DNA from 2 places in the Arthrobacter sp. 05T45 genome. Region 2 is predicted to be linked to the other one. Evidence: riboswitches for the same ligand, from Rfam matches in the RefSeq annotation. Region 2 holds a riboswitch; the other holds the start of a gene.
What was found. Region 2 has a riboswitch for glycine ahead of gcvP (aminomethyl-transferring glycine dehydrogenase). Riboswitches for the same ligand answer to the same signal wherever they lie in the genome.
Positions count from the first base shown of each region.

Region 1: it holds a riboswitch for glycine, as region 2 does, so the genes downstream of both, gcvP (aminomethyl-transferring glycine dehydrogenase) here and gcvP (aminomethyl-transferring glycine dehydrogenase) in region 2, are expected to answer to the same signal.

Region 1 covers NZ_JBFTKI010000020.1:2,485-15,497, reverse strand. Annotated here, with positions in the region: gene AC1DGD_RS16565 (flagellar biosynthesis protein FlhA) at 1-1,000, shown strand, start outside; gene AC1DGD_RS16560 (hypothetical protein) at 978-2,249, shown strand; gene AC1DGD_RS16555 (carbon storage regulator) at 2,259-2,507, shown strand; gene flgN (flagellar export chaperone FlgN) at 2,522-3,037, opposite strand; gene AC1DGD_RS16545 (sigma-70 family RNA polymerase sigma factor) at 3,281-4,099, shown strand; gene AC1DGD_RS16540 (Dps family protein) at 4,266-4,745, shown strand; gene AC1DGD_RS16535 (MFS transporter) at 4,902-6,488, opposite strand; gene AC1DGD_RS16530 (TetR/AcrR family transcriptional regulator) at 6,556-7,095, shown strand; glycine riboswitch at 7,364-7,462, shown strand; glycine riboswitch at 7,464-7,578, shown strand; gene gcvP (aminomethyl-transferring glycine dehydrogenase) at 7,618-10,539, shown strand; gene gcvT (glycine cleavage system aminomethyltransferase GcvT) at 10,552-11,700, shown strand; gene gcvH (glycine cleavage system protein GcvH) at 12,236-12,619, shown strand; gene glyA (serine hydroxymethyltransferase) at 12,616-13,013, shown strand, end outside.
Region 2 covers NZ_JBFTKI010000042.1:897-9,606, forward strand. Annotated here, with positions in the region: partial or broken gene AC1DGD_RS22005 (L-serine ammonia-lyase) at 1-465, opposite strand, end outside; gene glyA (serine hydroxymethyltransferase) at 583-1,905, opposite strand; gene gcvH (glycine cleavage system protein GcvH) at 1,902-2,285, opposite strand; gene gcvT (glycine cleavage system aminomethyltransferase GcvT) at 2,343-3,479, opposite strand; gene gcvP (aminomethyl-transferring glycine dehydrogenase) at 3,490-6,336, opposite strand; glycine riboswitch at 6,389-6,496, opposite strand; glycine riboswitch at 6,498-6,595, opposite strand; gene AC1DGD_RS22030 (hypothetical protein) at 7,096-7,857, shown strand; partial or broken gene AC1DGD_RS22035 (SDR family NAD(P)-dependent oxidoreductase) at 7,992-8,710, opposite strand, start outside.

The DNA of each region.
Region 1 (13,013 bases), on a different contig from region 2:
CGCACCTGACCTCGTGGATATGGTCTCCGGCGCCTCCGATGACCTCCTGGCCCGGGTCCGGTCCCTGCGGCACAAGATCGCCATGGAACTTGGCCTGGTCATCCCGCCGGTGCGCACCCGGGACAGTGTGGACCTGCCGCCGGCGACCTACGCCATCCGGATTGCCGGCGTGGAAGCCGGCCGCGGCACGGCCCCCAGCGGCCAGATGCTCGCCCTGGGCGAGAACCTGGACTCGCTCCCGGGCCCGGCGATGATCGAACCCGTGTTTGGGCTCGCCGGGAAATGGATTCCGGGGGAGATGCGCCACAACGCCGAAATGACAGGTGCCACAGTGATCGACCGGGTCTCCGTCCTGGTCACCCACCTGTCCTCGATCGTCGCGGCGAACGCTGCCCGGCTGCTGTCCCGCGAGGACGTCCGGGTGCTGACCGAGGGCGTGCGCAAGCAGAGCCCCTCCGCCGTCGACGAACTGACCCCGGCCCTGCTCTCCCTCGCCGAGCTGCAGCGCGTCCTCCAGGGCCTGCTGGATGAGCAGGTGCCCATCAACGACCTCGCCCGGATCTATGAGGCCCTCACGCTCCGCGCCAAGATTTCCACGGATCCGGAATCGCTTGTGGAAGCCGCCCGGCAGGCCCTGGGCCCCGCCCTCACGGCCAAATTCATGGACGGCGAGGTGCTCAACGTCATCATGATCGACCCCGTCCTGGAACAACACATGCTCGAGGACATGCGGCCCGCGGAGGGCGGCAGCCAGATCGTCATGGGGCAGGAACGGCTCGACGCCGTGCTGCGCTCGGTGCGGTCGGCTGTCGACGCCGCGGCCGCCGCCAACCGCCAGGCCGTGCTTGTCTGTGCACCCGCGCTCCGGCCCGCCATCTACCGCCTCGTCGGGGCTCAGCCGGGATCCGTGCCCGTGTTGTCCTACCGCGAGGTGACCTCCGCCAACGTCCGGATCGAAACAGTAGGAGTGGTGCGCCATGCCGAACCGCTATCGGCTTAAGGGAGCCTCGCTCGAGGAAATCCGCCGCAAGGCGGAACAGCTGTACGGTCCGGCGGCCCGGATCGTGTCCGCCGAACGCGTCAGCAGCCCCGGAATCGCCGGCCTCTTCGCCCAGGACCGCTACGAGGCCATGATCGAGCTCCAGTCCAAACACGAGGTCGTCACCGGCGAGGTAGTGCCTGACGCCGACATCCTGGCCGGGGCCGATTCCGGCCCGGCGACTGGTGGTCCCGCCGGGGAGACCGCCGCCGGGGCGGCTACCGCGGGCACTGTTCCGGGCGCCGGGACCCCCGCCGGGAAGTACGACGCCGGAGCCGTGGCGGCAGCACCGGCCCCGCCGGCGGCCCGGGCCGCAGCGCAGGCGGGCCCGGCCGGAGGGTCGGCACGGCCCGCCGCCCCGACCCATCACCTGCAGGGCGCCGCCATCGCCGCACTCCTGGAGGAGGCGGACGCCGCCGAGCTGAGCCTGCACCGGCCCGCTCCTGCCGGTGTGTCCACCGAATCGCGGGACTTCGCCGAACTGCTGGAACAGCTCGGCACCGGGCTCCGGACCCCCACAGATCCGCCCGCCGCAGCGCCCGCCGCCGCCGGGAGCCCCGCGCACCCCGCCGCAGCCGTCGGGAGCCCCGCGCACCCGGCCGCCGTCGCGCAACCGGCCGCCGTCGGGAGCCCCGCGCACCCGGCCGCCGTCGCGCCGGGCAACGCTGCGGGTGCCCCGGCTCCGGCTCCGCTGACCGGCGTCGGCGATCTCGTGCTCCTGATCGGGCTGGGGGAGGACGCGATGGATACCGCCCTGGCCATGTCCATGGCCTCCGGAGGTGCCGATGTGCGCACCGCCGGTGAGCTCTCCGCCTATGGCCACCTGCACGTCGACGGACGCCAAAGTGCCACGGCCGCGCGCGCCCATGCCGTGGTGACGGAGCGCACCGTCCTGGTGGCGTTCGGACTGGGCAAAGCCCGCAACGCCCTGGCCCGGGTGCCGTCCGTGGCGGCGCTCTCCGCCGACCAGGTCTGGGTTGTGGTCGATGCCGGACGCAAGCACGAGGACACGGCGCGCTGGGTCGGCGTGCTGTCCGCCCAGCTCAACGTGACCGCGGTAGCGGTGGTCGGCGCCTCGGAGACCGGGTCGCCTGAAAGCGTCAATGGCCTGGGACTGCCCGTGGGCTGGATCGACGGGCGCCCCGCCGGGCCCGAACCGACATGGCAGAACCGGCGGGAATCGTACGATGCTCCCCGGACTGAAGGGTAGATTGAGAGGATGCTGGTACTTACACGCAAGCCGGGCGAACAGATCATGATCGGCGACGGCATCGTCATCACTGTTCTGGAAGGCCGCGGCGACGGTGTTCGGATAGGCATTGAGGCGCCCCGCGGTGTGCCGATCCAGCGCCGGGAAGTCATCGAAGCCATCGCAGCGGCGAACCTCGCGGCGGCGGAAGCGGGCCCGGACGCCGAGGAAGCGCTGCGCGGGCTCATGCCGCCGCGCGCCACTCCCGCCGACGGCTGAGGACCCGCACCGGATCAGACATGGTCCCCGCCGAGATACTGGGCCAGGAGCGGCTGGGCTGAACGCCGGAGCACGGCGAGGGACCGCTCCAGGTTTCCTCCCATGGTCAGCTGGTCCAGAAGCCCGGCCGTACCCGCCGGGCCGGCGCGTCCCGGCATCGGGAGGCTCCGCAGCGCGTCCTCATTCACGCTGGAAGCCTCGCCCAGCCGGGCCAGGAGTGCGTGCAGGGCGTCCAGATGCTCGCGCAGGATCTCGGGCCATGGCCCGGCGGGCGCGGCCGCAATCAGTTCGACGAGCGTGGTCTGTGCCGGCAGGCCCCATTGGGCCGCCACGGCAGCGGACTCGACGCTCCGGGCCAGGGCTTCGAAGCGCAGGCGGTCCAGCACGGTTTCAATCTCGGAGGCCATGAAGCTCAGCCATTCCAGATTCCCGGCCACGACGTGCAGGCGCTGCGTTTCCAGCCTGAAGAGGAGTAGCTCCAGCTGCCGCCGCTCCTGCCACAGTGCCGCGGAGAGATCACTTGCGCTCATGTGCCCCATTCTCTTTCCGCCCCGTGAATCACAGCTTCGGGGCGGTCACCGCATTTTTCGCACAGCTTTTCCCTGAGGGTACACGCAGATCTTGGAACAGGTGATAGGTTTCCTCCATGGGTGCTGCGCCCTACTTGCGAACGCTGACTCCAATGGGGGGAGCACCGGTCGGTTTTGGGTGCGGCTCTCGGCGTTTTAAGGGTCGAGGACCCTTCGGATCCGGTCTCATGGGGGGACACAGTATTGAATCGCGTGGAACGCAACGAGATGGTCACGCAGCACCTTCCGCTGGTGGGGTATCTCGTCTCAGATTTGTGCTCGAAGGCGTCACACCTTTCTCGCGATGACTTGGCGTCAGCCGGCGCTATTGCCCTGATTACCTCGGCCGATTCGTTCGATCCAGGCCTCGGGGTGCCGTTCGGCGCTTTCGCGCGCCGGCGTATCCTTGGCGCCTTCGCAGACGAGATGCGGGCCAGCGACTGGGCCACCCGATCCGCCCGCCGCCGGATCAAGGAAACCATGTCCGTGCAGGAAACCCTGGCGTCCGCCCTGGGCCGCACCCCCACAGTGGATGAGATCGCCTCTGCCCTGGGCGTCCAGCAGAGCGTTGTGGAGGCCGCGCTCGCGGATGCCTCGCGCACATTGACGCCCCTCGACGAGGCCGTGGTGGACACCCTGGCCGCCGAAACCCTCACCCCGGAACACTCCGTGCTCGCGGACGAACGGCTCCAGTACCTTCGGGCCGCCGTGAAATCCCTTCCGGAACGGATGCGCTACGTGGTGGAGGAGATCTATTTCGGAGACCGCACGGTCAAAGACCTGGCCGCGGAACTCGGATCCACGCACGCAGCGGTGTCCCAGCAGCGTTCGGAAGCCATCCGGCTCATGCGCGACGGCCTGAGCGCCCACTACGCCGACGACCCCGAGCAGCCGTTCCAGCCCCAGTCCAGGATTACCCCGAGGCGGCGCAACGACTACCTCACCCAGCTGTCCGAATCCACCTCCGGCGGCATCACACGGGCCGTGTTCCCGCGTGGGCCCATCCTCAACGAGGCCGTCTAAGCCGCCCCCAAAACGGTTAGTAAGCCGACTTAGTAAGCTGACCGAGAAATTCCTCCCAGAAGCATCGCGGCCCGGCGCCGCGCTGCGGTAGCGTCGGAAGCATCGGCCGGGGTGCCAGCAATGGCATGCGCGGCCCGCACGGCACCGGTTCTATCGAGGAGGATTCATGAAAGCATCACCAACATTGACGACCAACCTGCAGGCAGTACTGGTGGACCTGATCGAACTCCACGTTCAGGGCAAGCAGGCACACTGGAACATCGTCGGGACCAACTTCAGGGACCTTCACCTCCAGCTGGATGAAATCATCGACGCCGCCCGGGGATTCGCGGATGACCTTGCCGAGCGCATGCGTGCCCTCCACGCCCTCCCGGACGGCCGAAGCTCCACGGTTTCCAAGTCCACCGCACTGGCCGAGTTCCCGAAGGGCCTGATCAACACGAAGGACGCCATCGAGCGGATTGTCGCCGCGCTTGAGGCGGCCGTCGGCACCATGCGCAAGGTCCATGACGAAGTGGACGAGGAAGATCCCACCACCGCGGATCTGCTGCACGAGTTCATCGCCAAGTTTGAGCAGTACGCCTGGATGGTGAATGCCGAGACCATGCGGGCCACTGCCAGCGTGACCACCCCGGACAGCAAGTAGGGACCGGCTCCCACAGCCCCCCCCAAAAAAAACAGCAGCGTCCGGCACCGGGTATCCTCCCGGCGCCGGACGCTGCTGTTTAAGGGCTGGAACCCCTTGGTGCTGACGACGGCTTGACGCTGACGACGGCGTGACGCTGACGGCGGCCGCTGAGCCCTATTGGGCCTTCGGCACCGACCGCAGGACGACGGCGGCCAGGACGCAGGCCCCGGACATCAGGACCAGTGCAATGGACGCAGTGACGTGCACGCCCGAGTCGAAGGCGGTGCGCGCGGCCGCCGTCACCGCCTCGGCCAGGGGCGCCGGAAGCATCCGGGCCAGATCCACAGCGCCGGCCAGGGTTTCACCGGCCTGGCTGGTGGCCGCCGCCGGGGCGAGTTCGGACACGCCCGCGGGAAGCCGGAGGTTGCCCTGGTAGGAGGCCGTCAGGATTGAGCCGAGAATCGCCGTACCCAGCAGGGACCCCACTTCGTAGCCCGTCTCAGAGATAGCGGCGGCTGCCCCTGCCTTGTCGGCGGGCGCCGCACCCAGGATCAGGTCATTGGAGATCGTCTCCGCGGCCCCCACCCCCAGGCAGAGCACCAGCAGGGCGGCAAGGAGCAGCGACGGGCCCTGGCTGTGGTCGCCGAATGCCACCACGAAATAGCCCGCCGCGCTCAGCAGCAGGCCGCCGGCCACCACAAAGCCGGGCCGCACCTTGCGCACCAGCGGGACCACGAGCAGCCCCGCTACAACCGTGGCGATGAGGGCCGGGACCATGGCGACGCCGGAGGCCGAGGGGGACTGGCCCTCCAGCAGCTGCAGGTGCTGGGCCAGGAAGAGAATGAAGCCGTTGAAGGAGAACAGTGCCAGGACGTTGGCCACAATGGCCGTACTGAAGATCCGGTTGCCAAACAGGCTGACGTCGAGCATCGGCGCGGTGCTGTGGTCTGTCCTGTGGATACGGGCAAGCGCGCGTTGCCGCCGGATGAACACATAGCCCATGAGCAGGCCGGTTCCGATACTCGCGAAGGCCTCGGGAGCCGGCCCGTGGGTGGCAAGGGCTTTGATCCCGTAGACCACCGGCACCATGACCAGCAGGGACAGGGCAATGCTGGGCACGTCCACCCGGCCCGGCTTCGGATCGCGGGATTCCGGGATCAACGCCGGCCCGAGCAGCAGCAGCGGCAGGATGATCGGCACCGCGACCAGCAGGACGGCGCCCCACCAGAAGTGTTCCACCAGCCAGCCGCCGACAATCGGGCCGAGGGCGGCGCCGCCGGAGAAGCCGGCGGCCCAGACCGCCACCGCCAGCCTGCGCCGGTTGGGCTGCGGAAAGATGTTCCGGATCAGCGACAGCGTGGACGGCATTAGCATGGCGCCGAAAAGGCCAAGCCCGGCGCGGCCGGCGATCAGCCATTCCGCACTCGGCGCGAACGCCGTCACGGCCGACACCGCGGCAAAGCCCGCGCTGCCCACGAACAGCAGCCGGCGCCGGCCGATCCTGTCGCCCAGGGAACCCATCGCGACCAGGAGTCCGGCCAGGACCAGGGGATAGGCATCGACGATCCAGAGCAGTTCGACGCCGGAGGCGGTCAGGCTGCTGGCGATGGCCGGCAGGGCGAACGTGAGCGCGGTGTTGTCCACGGCCACGAGCAGGACGGGGAACATCAGCAGGGCCAGCGCCACCCAGTCACGCCACGGTGCCCGGGGCCCGGTGGCCGCAGGAGTGCTGGTGGCTACGGTGATCGATGAAATGCTCATAAGGATAACTGTACCGTCTGGACGGTACAGTTAAGAAATGCGCGCGCGGACAGGCATGATGGGAGGCATGCCCAGGAAACCCGTCGCCCGCGAGGCCGTCCTCGATGCCTTCGAATCCCTGCTCATCGAAGTCGGTGAACGCGCCGCGACGCTGGACGCCGTCGCGCGCCGGGCCGGCGTCTCCAAGGGCGGCCTGCTCTACCATTTTCCGACGAAAGAGGCCATGATCGCGGTCCTGCTGGAACGGCTGGACCGGCTCCTGGCTGCCGATGTTGCGGCCATGGCGGCAGCCCCGGAAGGGGCGGCGGCGTACTTCATCAAGTCCTCGGTGTGGGCGGACACGCCCATGGACCGGGTCTTCGTGGCGGCCACGCGGCTCGCCGAGGTGGCGCACGGGGAAACCCTCCGCCGCTTCGCCGCCGGCCAGGCGAGCTGGCTGGAACTGCTGGCGGCCGACGTCGGGCCCGCCATGGCGAAGGCCGTCCTGTGCATGGGGGACGGGCTGTACTTCAACGCCATGCTGGCGCGGGGTCCCGGCGGGCCGCCGCCGGAAGTCGAGGCGGACGTCCAGAGCCTCCTGGCCGCCGTCGAGCGCCTGCGCGGCTGAAGCCCACACCCATCCCCTCCGACCCCCTACTCCCCGCCGACCCCCTACTCGCCGCCGAATTCGCCGGAAGCGTTCGAGTACGCCGGAAAGTTGCGGCGACTCCGGGCGTTTCCGGCGAATTCGCGCCGCCGGATTCGCCGCCGGGTGGCTCGTGGCCCGTAACCTGGGTCCGCCGCCGGGAGGGAGTTTGCGGACGCGCGCCCGGCATAGGACAATGAGAGCTGTGACTGTAGTCACCCCCGATTGAACACCTAATTAAATACGCCTTTGATCTGCGGCGGGAGAGTCCTGCAAGTAGGTACAAGCAGGCGCCGTAGGAGCAAACCCTCCCCAGGAATCTCTCAGGCCCATGTACCGCCGCGGCAAGGCATCTCTGGAAAGTAGCAGGCGTGTCCCGGACATGCTGTGCTCACCGACGGTGCAAGCGGAGCCCTGAAACGCGGGCTGCGCGGAAACTCTCAGGTCCAATACAGAGCGGGGAGGAACCCGAATCAATGTGGCGTACCCTGCGCCGCCTGAGTTATGGAGTTCCTTGTGACTGTTACCCCAGCCTCCACGTCCTTCGTTGACCGGCATATCGGCGCGCGCCGCCAGGCCGACGTCGACGCCATGCTGAAGGCTGTCGGCTACGACACCGTCGACGCCCTGGTGGACACCGCCGTTCCGAAGGACATCCGCCAGGACGCCGACCTCGCGCTCGCCGCGGCCCTGAGCGAGGTCGAAGTCCTCGCCGAGCTGCGCAAGCTGGCGTCGAAGAACAAGACCGCCGTGCAGATGATCGGGCAGGGCTACTACGACACGCTCACCCCGCCGGTGATCCGCCGCAACATCCTCGAAGCCCCGGCCTGGTACACCGCGTACACGCCCTACCAGCCGGAGATCTCCCAGGGCCGGCTGGAGGCGCTGCTGAACTTCCAGACCATGGTCCAGGACCTCGTCGGCCTGCCGATCGCCAACGCCTCCCTGCTGGATGAAGCCACCGCCGTGGCCGAGGCCGTGCTGATGATGCGCCGCGCGAATAAGAACAAGACGGCGCACGACGGCAAGACCGTCCTCGACGCCGACTGCCTGCCCCAGACCATCGCGATCGTCAAGGGCCGCGCCGAGGCCCTCGGCTTCGAGGTCGAGGTCGCCGACCTCTCCAAGGGCCTGCCCGACGGCGTCATCAACGGCGTCGTTCTGCAGCAGCCGGGCGTCTCCGGCCGCGTGTTCGACCACACCGCCGTGATCGCCGACGCCAAGGAACGGGGCGCCCTCGTCACCGTCGCGGCAGATCTCCTCTCCCTGACCCTGATCACGTCTCCGGGCGAGCAGGGCGCTGACATCGCCGTCGGATCCGCCCAGCGCTTCGGCGTGCCGCTGTTCTTCGGCGGCCCGCACGCTGCCTACATGGCCGTCCAGAAGGGGCTCGAGCGCTCCATGCCCGGCCGCCTCGTGGGTGTCTCCAAGGACAACGCCGGCGTTCCCGCCTACCGCCTGGCCCTGCAGACCCGCGAGCAGCATATCCGCCGCGAGAAGGCCACGTCCAACATCTGCACGGCCCAGGCCCTGCTGGCCATCGTGGCTTCCTTCTACGCCGTCTACCACGGCCCGGACGGGCTGAAGGCAATCGCCCAGTCGGTCCACGTCCACGCCAAGACCATCGCCGCCTCCCTGAAGGCCGCCGGCCTGGACGTGCTGCACACCTCCTTCTTCGACACCATCACCGTCTCCGTGCCGGGCCGGGCAGCTGAGATCATCGCGGCAGCCGACGCCAAGGGCGTCAACCTGCGCGCCATCGACGCCGACACCGTCGGCATCTCCGCCGACGAGGCCACGACGGTTGCCGTCGTCGCCGACGTCATTGCCGCGTTCGGCGCGTCCGTGACTGCCGCGGCTGCAGGCACGGACACTGCGTTCGGCCTGGACCCCGCCGTCGAGCGCACCTCCGACTACCTGCAGCACCCGGTGTTCAACACGCACCGCTCCGAAACCCAGCTGCTGCGCTACATCCGCAAGCTCTCGGACCGCGACCTGGCTCTGGACCGGACCATGATCCCGCTGGGGTCGTGCACCATGAAGCTGAACGCCACCGCCGAGATGGAGGCCATCTCCTGGCCGGAATTCGCCTCCATCCACCCGTTCGCCCCGGAATCCCAGACCGCCGGCTGGCGTGAACTGATCGAGGACCTCGAAGGCCAGCTGACCGAGATCACCGGCTACGACCAGGTCTCGATCCAGCCCAACGCCGGTTCCCAGGGCGAGCTCGCCGGGCTGCTGGCGATCCGCGGCTACCACCTCTCCCGCGGCGATGCCCAGCGCAATATCTGCCTGATCCCGGCCTCCGCGCACGGCACGAACGCGGCCTCGGCCGTGTTGGCCGGCATGAAGGTCGTGGTCGTGGCCACGGCTTCGGACGGCACGATCGACCACGCGGACCTGACCGCCAAGATCGAGCTGCACAAGGACGCGCTGTCCTGCATCATGATCACCTACCCGTCCACGCACGGGGTGTACGACGCCGATGTCCGCGAGGTCTGCGACGCGGTCCACGCCGCCGGCGGCCAGGTCTACATCGACGGCGCCAACCTCAACGCCCTGGTCGGGCTGGCCCAGCCCGGCATGTTCGGCGGCGACGTCTCGCACCTGAACCTGCACAAGACCTTCTGCATCCCGCACGGCGGCGGCGGCCCGGGCGTCGGCCCGGTCGCGGCCAAGGCGCACCTCGCCCCCTTCATGCCCGGCAACGCGGCTGATCCCGCCAACGGCGCCGACGGAACCCCGATCTCCGCCTCCCGCTACGGCTCGGCCGGCGTGCTGCCGATCTCCTGGGCCTACGTGAAGCTGATGGGCGGCCGCGGCCTCACCGAGGCGACCAAGTCCGCGCTGCTCGCGGCGAACTACATCGCGGCCCGCCTCAACGACTCCTTCCCGGTGCTCTACACCGGCGAGGGCGGCCTGGTGGCGCACGAGTGCATCCTGGACCTGCGCGAACTCACGGCCAAGACCGGCGTGACCGCCGAGGACGTGGCCAAGCGCCTGATCGACTACGGCTTCCACGCCCCCACCCTGGCGTTCCCGGTGGCCGGCACCCTGATGGTGGAGCCCACCGAGTCCGAGGACCTGGGCGAGATCGACCGCTTCATCACGGCCATGGTCGCCATCCGCGCCGAGATCGACCAGGTGGCCAACGGCGACTTCACCGTGGAGCACAGCCCGCTGCGCAACGCCCCGCACACCGCCGCTGCCGTGATCAGCACCGACTGGACCCGCGAGTACCCGCGTGAGCAGGCCGTCTTCCCGGTCCACACGCTCAAGCAGGACAAGTACTTCCCGCCCGTCGGCCGCATCGACGGCGCAGCCGGGGACCGCAACCTGATCTGCTCGTGCCCGCCCCTCGAGGCCTTCGAAGAAGACACAGCAGTCCACTCCGACGACTCCGCCAACTCCGACTCTGACAGCTAGGGACAGCCACCGATGAATGAGAATTACACGGCACTTTACGAAGAGCACAAGAAGCTCGGCGCCTCCTTCACGGACTTCGGCGGTTGGCAGATGCCGCTGAAGTACAGCTCGGAACTAGCCGAGCACCACGCCGTCCGCAAGTCCGCGGGCCTGTTCGACCTCTCCCACATGGGCGAAGTCTGGGTCACCGGCCCCGACGCCGCAGCCTTCCTGGACTACGCCCTCGTGGGCAAGATCTCGGCGATGGCCATTGGCAAGGCCAAGTACTCGCTGATCTGCAACGAGGACGGCGGCATCATCGACGACCTCATCACCTACCGCCGCGGCGACCAGAAATTCCTTGTGGTCCCCAACGCCGGCAACGCCAAGGTCGTCGCCGAGGCCCTGGCCGAGCGCGCCGGTTCCGGAAAGGACGGCGGATTCGACGTCACCGTCCAGGACGCGTCCGCCGAGATCTCGCTGATCGCCGTGCAGGGACCCAAGGCCCAGGAGATCCTGCTGCGCCTGGTCCCCGCCGCGCAGCACGAGCTCGTCACCGGCCTGAAGTACTACGCCGCCGTGGACGTCCCGTTCATGTTCGCTGGAGCCAGCCAGGACCTCCTGCTGGCCCGCACCGGCTACACCGGTGAAGACGGCTTCGAGATCTTTGTCGCGAACGACGCCGCCGCCGCCCTCTGGCAGGCGCTCGTCGCCATCGCAGAGGACGGCGAGCTGACCCCCGCCGGGCTCGCGTCCCGCGATTCGCTCCGTCTCGAGGCCGGCATGCCGCTTTACGGCAACGAGCTCTCCCTGGAGGGCGATCCGTTCGCCGCCGGCCTGGGCCCCGTCGTCGCCCTGTCCAAGGAAGGCGACTTCATCGGCAAGGCCGCCTTGGCCGCCAAGAAGGAAACCGGCGCCGGCGCCACGACGGGCCGCAAGCTCGTCGGGCTCAAGGGCCTCGGGCGCCGGGCCGGCCGCGGCCACTACCCGGTCCTCAAGGACGGCAACGTCGTCGGCGAAGTCACCTCCGGCCAGCCCAGCCCGAGCCTGGGCTACCCGGTCGCGATGGCCTACGTCGACGTCGAATTCACCGAGCCCGGCACCGCACTGGACATCGACCTCCGCGGCAAGGCCGAACCCTTCGAAGTTGTCGCACTGCCTTTCTACAAGCGCCAAAAGTAGCCGAAGCTGTCCCGGGGGCTGCGTGACTGTGGTTGCGTCAGCCCGTCGGACCCGGCATCCTCTGCATGCTCGGTCGCGAAGACGCCCGCTGAGCGGACGTAACGCTCCCTTGGACGCATGCTCCCGGATGTCGGGCCCGAAGGGGCCCTGCAGCTCACCTCGGGTTCAACTCACCTCGAGTTCCAAGCGTCGTTTGGGGCGCCTTCGAAAGCCAAAAGTGCTGGGGGATGTACCGCCTACCGCGGGGTAGGACTGTACCAAGGGGTGGCATGCCAAGCCCGATCATTGGGGGTTGAGCTTGATGACACCCTTGAAGCCTCGGAGCACCCCGGCTCTGGAAGATATCGAAAGGCCACTGTTTCTTCCGGGAAAACGGCTGGCCCCAAAAACTGAACTGAATAGCGGCGGGTCAGGGGATTCCGGAAGCGTGCGTCTAAGCGAGGGACGAGCGAACACGCGGAGGAATTGCCTCATCCGCCACCCAACCCACCACGATTGTTGTGGCCCACGACTTTCAAACGTAAAGGAAAAACACATGGCAAAAGTTGCCCCTGAACTGCAGTACTCCGACGAGCACGAGTGGGTTGCCCGCGAGGCCGGAAACGTTGTTTCCATCGGCATCTCCGCTGTCGCCACGGACGCCCTGGGCGACATCGTCTACGTGGACCTGCCCGAGGTCGGCTCCGCGGTGACCGCGGGGGAGACCTGCGGCGAAGTCGAGTCGACCAAGTCCGTCTCGGACCTGTACGCCCCTGTCACGGGTGAGGTCACCGAAATCAACCCCGCCGTCGTCGATGACCCCGCGCTGATCAACAGCGACCCGTACGGCGCCGGCTGGCTGTTCAAGGTCGCCGCCGAGTCCGACGGCCCGCTGCTCTCCGCCCAGGAGTACGCGTCCAAGAACGGCGGCGAGCTGTGAGCGGCGCAACGGCGGCCGCGGGCACCCAGACGCTGGCGTTTGAGCAGGTCGTTTCGCCGAGCCTGGACGCGGACCTGTCCGTGCTGGATCCCGAGATCGCCGCGAAGATCGACGCCGAACTGACCCGGCAGCGTGACGGTTTGGAGATGATCGCCTCGGAGAACCACACCGCCAAAGCCGTCATGCAGGCGCAGGGTTCGGTGCTGACCAACAAGTACGCCGAGGGCTACCCGGGGAAGCGCTATTACGGTGGCTGCGAGCACGTTGACGTGATCGAACAGCTCGCGATCGACCGGGTCAAGGCCCTGTTCGGCGCCGGGTACGCGAACGTGCAGCCGCATTCCGGCGCGCAGGCCAACGCCTCGGTGATGCACGCCCTGATCCGGCCCGGGGA
Region 2 (8,710 bases):
CTCGCGGACAATGAAGCCGCCGCCGACGGAGAAGAATGTGGCGCGGTGGAGGACTTCGCCTTCGGCGTCGGAGACGGTGAAGGTCATGCCGTTGGTGTGCCGTGGCAGGATGGTCAGCGGCCGCAGGACCATGTCCTTCACCCCATACGGCAGGGGCGCAGCCCCGCCCAGCTGCAGGGTGCCGGTCTCGGCGATCGCGGCGAGCCGCTCCTCGACCTCCTCGGGGAGGATCTGCTCGGGGTGGAAGCCCTCGAGTCCGAGCAGGATGGCGGTCATGGTGCCGTGGCCGTGGCCGGTCGCGGCGAGGGAGCCGTAGAGGTCCACCCGGAGCGACGCCGCCTCTGCCAGCTTGCCGAGGGCCTTGAGTTCTTCAGCAAACACGGCGGCGGCCCGCATGGGGCCAACGGTGTGGGAACTGGATGGCCCTATTCCGATGGAAAAGAGGTCGAAGACTCCAACTGCCATGATGCGTACCTTCCGCGGAGAAAGAGAATGATGGTCAATGACTAGAGGCGGGGCTCACCGCACCGGTCCCGGCCCCCCAATGACCCTGGACCGGTGCGATGATGCGCCCATTGAGCGCTAGGCGAGGTTAGCAACCGAGGGGTAGAGCGGGTGGGCGGCGGCGAGGGCCTCCACCCGGGAACGCAGACCGGACAGGTCCGCGCCGGCGTCGGCGGTCAGGGCCTCGGCGATGATGTCGGCAACCTCGGTAAAGGCCGCCTCGCCGAAGCCGCGGGTCGCCAGCGCCGGGGTGCCGATCCGCAGCCCGGAGGTGACCATCGGCGGACGCGGATCGAACGGCACAGCGTTGCGGTTGACCGTGATGTCGATCGCCGCGAGGCGGTCCTCGGCTTCCTGCCCGTTCAGCTCACACTCGCGCAGGTCCACCAGGACCAGGTGCACGTCGGTGCCGCCGGAGATCACGTTGATGCCCTTGGCGGTCACGTCCGGCTGGACCAGGCGCTCGGCGAGGATCCGGGCGCCGGCCAGGACACGTTCCTGGCGCTCCCTGAACTCCTCGGACGCGGCGATCTTGAACGCCACGGCTTTGCCGGCGATGACGTGCTCCAGCGGCCCGCCCTGCTGGCCGGGGAACACCGCGGAGTTGATCTTCTTGGCGATCTCGGCGTCGTTGGACAGGATGATGCCGCCGCGCGGACCGGCAAGGGTCTTGTGCGTGGTGGAGGTGGTGACGTGCGCGTGCGGGACCGGGGACGGGTGCAGCCCTGCCGCGACGAGGCCGGCGAAGTGCGCCATGTCCACCATCAGGTACGCGCCCACCGAGTCGGCGATCCGGCGGAACTCGGCGAAGTCCAGCTGCCGGGCGTACGCGGACCAGCCGGCAACGATCAGCGCCGGCTTGTGCTCCAGGGCCAGGGCCTCGACCTCGGCCATGTCGATCCGGTGGTCCTCCTCACGGACCTGATACGGGATCACGTTGTACAGCCGGCCGGAGAAGTTGATCCGCATGCCGTGCGTCAGGTGCCCGCCGTGGGCCAGGTTCAGGCCCATGATGGTGTCGCCCGGCCGGATCAGGGCGTGCATCACCGAGGCGTTGGCCTGCGCGCCGGAATGCGGCTGCACGTTCGCGTGCCCGGCACCGAACAGGGCCTTGACCCGATCGATCGCGAGCTGTTCGATCACATCAACGTGCTCGCAGCCACCGTAATAGCGCTTGCCCGGGTAGCCCTCGGCATACTTGTTCGTCAACACGGAACCCTGCGCCTGCATCACGGCTTTGGCGGTGTGGTTCTCCGAGGCGATCATTTCCAAACCGTCACGCTGCCGGGACAGCTCGGCGTCGATCTTCGCGGCGATCTCCGGATCCAGCGCGGACAGCTCCGCGTCCAAGCTCGCGGAGACGACCTGCTCAAACGGGGCAATCCCCGTTGAGGGGCTCACAGCTCGCCGCCGTTCTTGGACGCGTACTCTTCCGCCGACATCAGTGGGCCTTCTTCGGTCACCGCGACCTTGAACAACCAGCCGGCCCCGTACGGATCGCTGTTGATCAGCGCCGGATCGGAAACGACGGCGTCATTGATCTCCACCACCTCGCCAGTGACGGGTGCGTAGAGGTCCGAGACGGACTTGGTCGACTCGACCTCGCCGCAGGTCTCCCCCGCGGTCACCGCGGAACCGACCTCGGGCAGGTCCACGTAGACGATGTCGCCCAGGGCGTCGGCGGCCACGGCCGAAATCCCAATTCCTGCAGGGCCAGATCCGTCGGCAGCAACCCACTCGTGTTCAGCGGAGTACTTCAGTTCGGCTACAACTTTGCTCATTTATCTCAATCCTTAAGTTCGTATGTGGTTTCGGCAGGCTCAGCCAGCGGCGGCCGGCTACTTTTGGCGCTTGTAGAACGGCAGTGCGACGACTTCGAAAGGCTCCGTCTTGCCGCGGAGGTCAATGTCCAGGGCTGTGCCCGGTGCGGCGTGTTCGATGTCGACGTAGGCCATCGCGACCGGGTAGCCGAGGGTGGGGCTGGGCTGTCCGGAGGTCACTTCGCCGACGACGTTGCCGTCCTTGAGGACCGGGTAGTGGCTGCGGGCGGCACGGCGTCCGAGGCCCTTGAGCCCGACGAGTTTGCGGCCGGTCGTGGAGCCTGCGCCGGCTGCCTTGAGCTCGCTCAGGGCGGCCTTGCCGACGAAGTCCGACTCCTTGGCGAGCGAGACGACCGGGCCCAGGCCTGCTGCGTACGGGTTGCCTTCGCGGGAGAGTTCGTTGCCATAGAGCGGCATGCCGGCTTCCAAACGCAGCGAGTCACGGCAAGCCAGGCCGGCCGGGATAAGCCCGTGGCTGGCACCGGTTTCCAGCAGTGCTTCCCAGAGACCTGCCGCATCCTCGTTCGAGATGTAGATCTCGAAGCCGTCCTCGCCGGTGTAACCGGTGCGGGCGAGGAGCAGATCTTGTCCGTTGATCTGAACCTCAACCGCAGCGTAGTACTTCAGCTCGGTGACCAGGACATGCTGCTCGGCCGGGACCAGCGTCAGCAGGATGGCTTCGGCGTTCGGGCCCTGGACGGCGATCAGCGAGATCTCGGCGGAAACGTCTTCCACCGTCACGTCGAACCCGCTTTCTTGGGCAGAACCGGCCCTTTCGGCCAGTGCCGCGGCCACGACCTTGGCGTTGCCTGCGTTGGGGACCACCAGGTACTTGTCCTCACCGCGGCGGTAGGAGATGAGGTCATCGATGATGCCGCCGTCTTCCTGGCAGATCAGCGAGTACTTCGCCTTGCCGACGGCCACGGCCGACAGCTTCCCGGCCAGGGCGTAGTCGAGGAACGCCGCGGCGTCCGGGCCGGTGACCCAGACTTCGCCCATGTGGGAGAGGTCGAACAGGCCCGCGGCGTTGCGGACAGCGTGGTGCTCGGCGAGTTCCGATTCGTACTTCAGCGGCATCTGCCAGCCGCCGAAGTCCGTGAAGGAGGCGCCGGCTTTTTTGTGCTGCTCGTAGAGAGCGGTGTAGTTCTCACTCATCAGGAAATCCTTAGTTCTCGAATTCGGAAAGCGGCGGGCAGGAGCAGACCAGGTTGCGGTCCCCGGCGGCGCCGTCGATGCGTCCGACCGGCGGGAAGTACTTGTCCTGCCTGAGTGTGTGGACGGGGAATGCGGCCTGCTCACGCGGGTACTCGCGGGTCCAGTCAGTGCTGACGACGGCGGCTGCCGTGTGGGGTGCGTTGCGCAGCGGGGAGTTCTCCACCGTGAAATCGCCGTTGGAGACCTGGTCGATCTCCTGGCGGATGGTGATCATCGCCTCGATGAAGCGGTCGATCTCCGCAAGGTCCTCGGACTCGGTGGGCTCCACCATGAGGGTGCCCGCCACGGGGAAGGACAGGGTGGGGGCGTGGAAGCCGAAGTCGATGAGGCGCTTGGCCACGTCCTCAGCGGTGACGCCGGTCCTGGCCGTGAGTTCCCGCAAATCCAGGATGCACTCGTGCGCCACCAGGCCGCTCTCCCCCGTGTAGAGAACCGGGAAGTGCTCATCCAGCCGGGATGCGATGTAGTTCGCCGCGAGCAGCGCGGACTTGGTGGCCTCGGTGAGGCCCTGGCCGCCCATCAACTTCACGTACGCCCAGGAGATCGGCAGCACACCGGCGGATCCGTAACGCGAAGCGGAGATGGCAACTCCCTTTCCCGGTTCGACCTTGTTCGCGTCCCCCGGCATGAACGGCGCCAGGTGGGCCTTTGCAGCAACCGGGCCAACGCCCGGTCCGCCGCCGCCGTGAGGGATGCAGAAGGTCTTGTGCAGGTTCAGGTGCGAGACGTCACCGCCAAACTTGCCCGGCTGGGCCAGCCCGACCAGGGCGTTGAGGTTGGCGCCGTCGACGTAGACCTGGCCGCCGACGGCGTGGATCGCGTCGCAGACCTCGCGGACGTCGGCGTCGTACACCCCGTGGGTGGACGGGTAGGTGATCATGATGCAGGACAGCGCATCCTTGTGCAGCTCGATCTTGGCGGTCAGGTCCGCGTGGTCGATCGTGCCGTCCGAAGCCGTGGCCACGACCACGACCTTCATGCCGGCCAGCACGGCCGAGGCCGCGTTCGTGCCGTGCGCGGAGGCCGGGATCAGGCAGACGTTGCGCTGGGCATCGCCGCGGGAGTGGTGGTAGCCGCGGATGGCCAGCAGCCCGGCGAGCTCGCCCTGGGAGCCGGCGTTCGGCTGGATCGAGACCTGGTCGTATCCCGTGATTTCGGCGAGGTCAGCTTCGAGGCCGCTGACGAGTTCCCGCCAGCCCTCGGTCTGGGAGTCCGGGGCGAACGGGTGGATGGAGGCGAACTCCGGCCAGGAGATCGCTTCCATCTCGGCGGTGGCGTTCAGCTTCATGGTGCAGGAGCCCAGCGGGATCATGGTGCGGTCCAGGGCGAGGTCGCGGTCCGAGAGCTTGCGGATGTAGCGCAGCAGCTGGGTTTCGGAGCGGTGCGTGTTGAAGACCGGGTGCTGCAGGAAGTCGGAGGTGCGCAGCACCCTCCCGGGCAGCTCGAAGCCCTTGGCCTCCACCACCGGACCGGCGCCAAAGGCGACGACGACCGCGGAGAGGACCTCCGGCGTCGTGGTTTCATCGACGGACACGCCAACTGTGTCCGCGTCGATGAGCCGCAGGTTGATGCCACGGGCCTCGGCGGCGGCGATGACCTTGGCGGCCTTGCCGGGGACGCGTACCGTGAGGGTGTCGAAGAAGGACTCGCTCGCCAGTTCCCGGCCGGCGATCTTCAGCGTGGCGGCGAGGGCGCGGGTGTTGTTGTGGACGGTCTCGGCGATCGCCTTCAGTCCGTCCGGGCCGTGGTAGACGGCGTAGAACGAGGACACGATGGCCAGCAGTGCCTGCGCGGTGCAGATGTTGGACGTGGCCTTCTCGCGGCGGATGTGCTGCTCGCGGGTCTGCAGGGCCAGGCGGTACGCCGGGACGCCGGCGTTGTCTTTGGAGACGCCGACGATGCGGCCGGGGAGTGTGCGTTCCATGCCCTCGCGCACCGCCATGTACGCGGCGTGCGGGCCGCCGAAGAACAGCGGCACGCCCAGGCGCTGGGTGGAGCCGACGGCGATGTCCGCCCCCTGCTCGCCCGGAGGAGTGATCAGGGTCAGGGCAAGCAGATCCGCCGCCACGGTGACCAGTGCGCCGCGTTCTTTGGCCTCCGCGATCACGCCGGACTGGTCCCACGCCCGGCCGGAGACGCCCGGCTGCTGGAGGACGAGACCGTTGATGTCGCCGTCGGGCAGACCGGCGGAGAGGTCAGCGACCTGCACCTCGAAGCCCAGCGCCTCCGCTCGGCCCCTGACGATGGCAATGGTCTGCGGGAGGCAGTCGGCGTCGAGGACGGTCTTGGCCCCGGCAGCGGACTTGTTTTTGTTGGCGCGGCGCATGAGAAGCACGGCCTCGGCAACCGCGGTGGCCTCGTCCAGGAGGGACGCATTGGCGACCGGGAGCGCGGTGAGGTCCTGGACCATGGTCTGGAAGTTCAGCAGCGCCTCGAGGCGTCCCTGGGAGATTTCCGGCTGGTACGGGGTGTAGGCGGTGTACCAGGCGGGGGCTTCGAGGATGTTGCGACGGATCACCGGCGGGGTGACGGTGTCGTAGTAGCCCTGGCCGATCATCTGCACGGCCGTCTTGTTCTTGGAGGCGAGCTTGCGCAGTTCGGCCAGCACCTGGACTTCGCTGAGGGCGCTGTCCAGGGTGAGGGGCTTTTCCTGGCGGATTGAATCAGGGACCGCGTTGTCAACGAGGCCATCAACGCTGTCGTAGCCGACGGCCTTGAGCATGGTGTCGATGTCGGCCTGGCGGCGGGCGCCGATGTGGCGGTCTGCGAAGGTGGACGGGGACGATTGAACCGTCATGAGAGGAACTCCATAATTCAGGTGGCATCAAGACGCCACGATGATTCGGGTTCCTCCCCGCTCTGTATTGGACCTGAGAGTTTCCGTTTTGCCCTGCTGATAGCAGCGCGCCACTTGCACCGTCGGTGAGCCCGGTTGCCCGGACTGCTTTCCAGAGTTGCCTTGCCGCGGCGGTACGTGGGCCTGAGAGATTCCTGGGGAGGATTTGCTCCTACGGCGCCTGCTGAACGTACCGGCAGGACTCTCCCGCCGCAGATCATAAGCTGTGCCACTGGTCGGTGACACAGCTCACAATTTATCCGGTTCCCGGGCAGGATGCAAAATTTATTTTCAATTGCGTCGCTGTTCCCGCGGACGACGGCGGGAGCTCTTCGCCGTCGTCCGCTTGCGTGGGTGAGGCGCATGAGGGCCGTGACGTTGATCCGGAACACGCGGCCCCAGAGGTCGTCGTCCACCTCGTGGATCGGACCCAGGGGGTTAGTCCATTCGGTGTATTATTCTGGACGGATACTTTACTTTTCGTGCGCGTCCCTCCAGGGCGCTCATACGCAAGGAGCCTCCGTGAGCCTTTCGGATCAAGCGATGGAACAGGCAGCTCCCAGCAGACCACCAAGCCGGACTCCCGCCGGGGATGCCGCTTGGGGGTGGCTGATCGGGATCCTGGCAGGATTGCTCGGCTTGGGCCCTTGGCTGGTATCCGGCGCACAGCTCCCGTTGCAGAACTTGTGGGGCGCAGAGGTCGTTCCAGACCAGATGCCTATGTCGTTACTACCGCTAAGCCAGTACGAACTCACCACGATCGTGGCCCTCCTCACGGTAGGAGGTGCAGCGGCCGGACTCGCGGTCCGCATCTGGTCTCCCGCCCGACGACGACTGGTGACGTGGTGCGCGGCGGCCGGCGTTCTTGTGGTTCAGTTCACGGCGGCCGTCCAGTCCTTCACAGTGCTCGACGGCGGCTTGACGGGCGGAGCAATGGCGAGCCTCTACTTCGCCGGGCTGCTCGCGGGCGTGACCGCCTCCCTCGCTGCGGCCCTCGTGGCGCACCTGCTGCTCTGTTCGAGGTCACGGAGCCTGGCGGCATTGGGCGCCGGACTCATGGCAGTGCCGCTCGCTTCGTGGACGGTGGAGTGGGTTGTCGGCTTCGTTGGGCACATCAACGTCCCCGTCACAGTGCCGTCAATCGCTCACTGGATTCCCGCCATCCTCGTTGGTTGCGCCCTGGCATGGTGCGGCCTGCGTCCTGCGCGGCGGACCGCGGTGTGGGCCGTGAACCTTGCCCTGTTGTGGTTGGTTCCCGCCCTGTTCATCTCGGTCAACTACGTCCTGGGGACCCGTATCCTGGCTGGCGACCTGCAGGAGATGCTGTTAATGAGTCGGCAAATCCTGGCGGCAACACTTGGACCCGAGGGCGGAGCAGCTTCCAAAATCTTGCTGGCTCTGGTCATCGCGTTGGCAGGGCTGGGTGCCAAATCCATTGCCGCTCGCCGGCGGCAGGACGTGCCCACCTTCCCGTCCACTTAAAATCCGGACTCACCCGGGATGTGTGGAGGTCCTTGCACCAGCGGATCCGCTGGTGCAAGGACGGATTTGGTCCCGATCCAGCGGGCGACGGCGGGACCTCCCGCCGTCGCCCGCCGGCGCTGGGTGCCGCTCCCCTACAGCGCGGACCAGCCGCCGTCGGAGGCGAGGATGGCGCCGTTGATGTTGGTGCCGTCGTCGCTGAGCAGGAACGTGATGGACGCGGCGAGCTGCGCGGCGGTGGCGGGCGTGGGGACGGTGGCCTGCATCAGCGGGCCGAGGCGTTCGGCCGCGAGCTGGGACCCCCAGTTGGCCACGATGTTGGTGATGGTGGGGCCGGGGGCCACGGCGTTGAAGCGCAGGCCCTTCGGCCCGTACATCACGGCCGAGTTCTTGGTCAGGCCCACGACGGCGTGCTTGGACGCGGTGTAGGCGGCGCCGGCGGCGGACCCGCGCAGGCTGGCCTCGGAGGCGACGTTGACCACGGAGCCGGTCCCGGCGTCCAGCATCAGCGGCACCACCGCGCGGGTCAGGCGCATCAGGGCGGTGACGTTGATCCGGAAGACACGGCCCCAGGTGTCGTCGTCCACCTCGTGGATCGGGGCGAAGTTGTCCATGATCCCGGCAACGTTCGCCAGCGCGTCGATGCGTCCGCCGGCGGCAGCGACGACGGCGGCCACGGTCTCCTCGGTGGAGATGTCGCCGGCCACCGGGACCAGGTCCAGGCCGGCGTTCTCGGCCACGAGGTCATCCAGGCGTTCCTTGCTGATGTCGGCGGCGATGACGCGGCCGCCTTCCCTGGCGATCCGCAGGGCGGTGGCCTGGCCGATGCCGGAGGCGGCACCGGTGACGATGA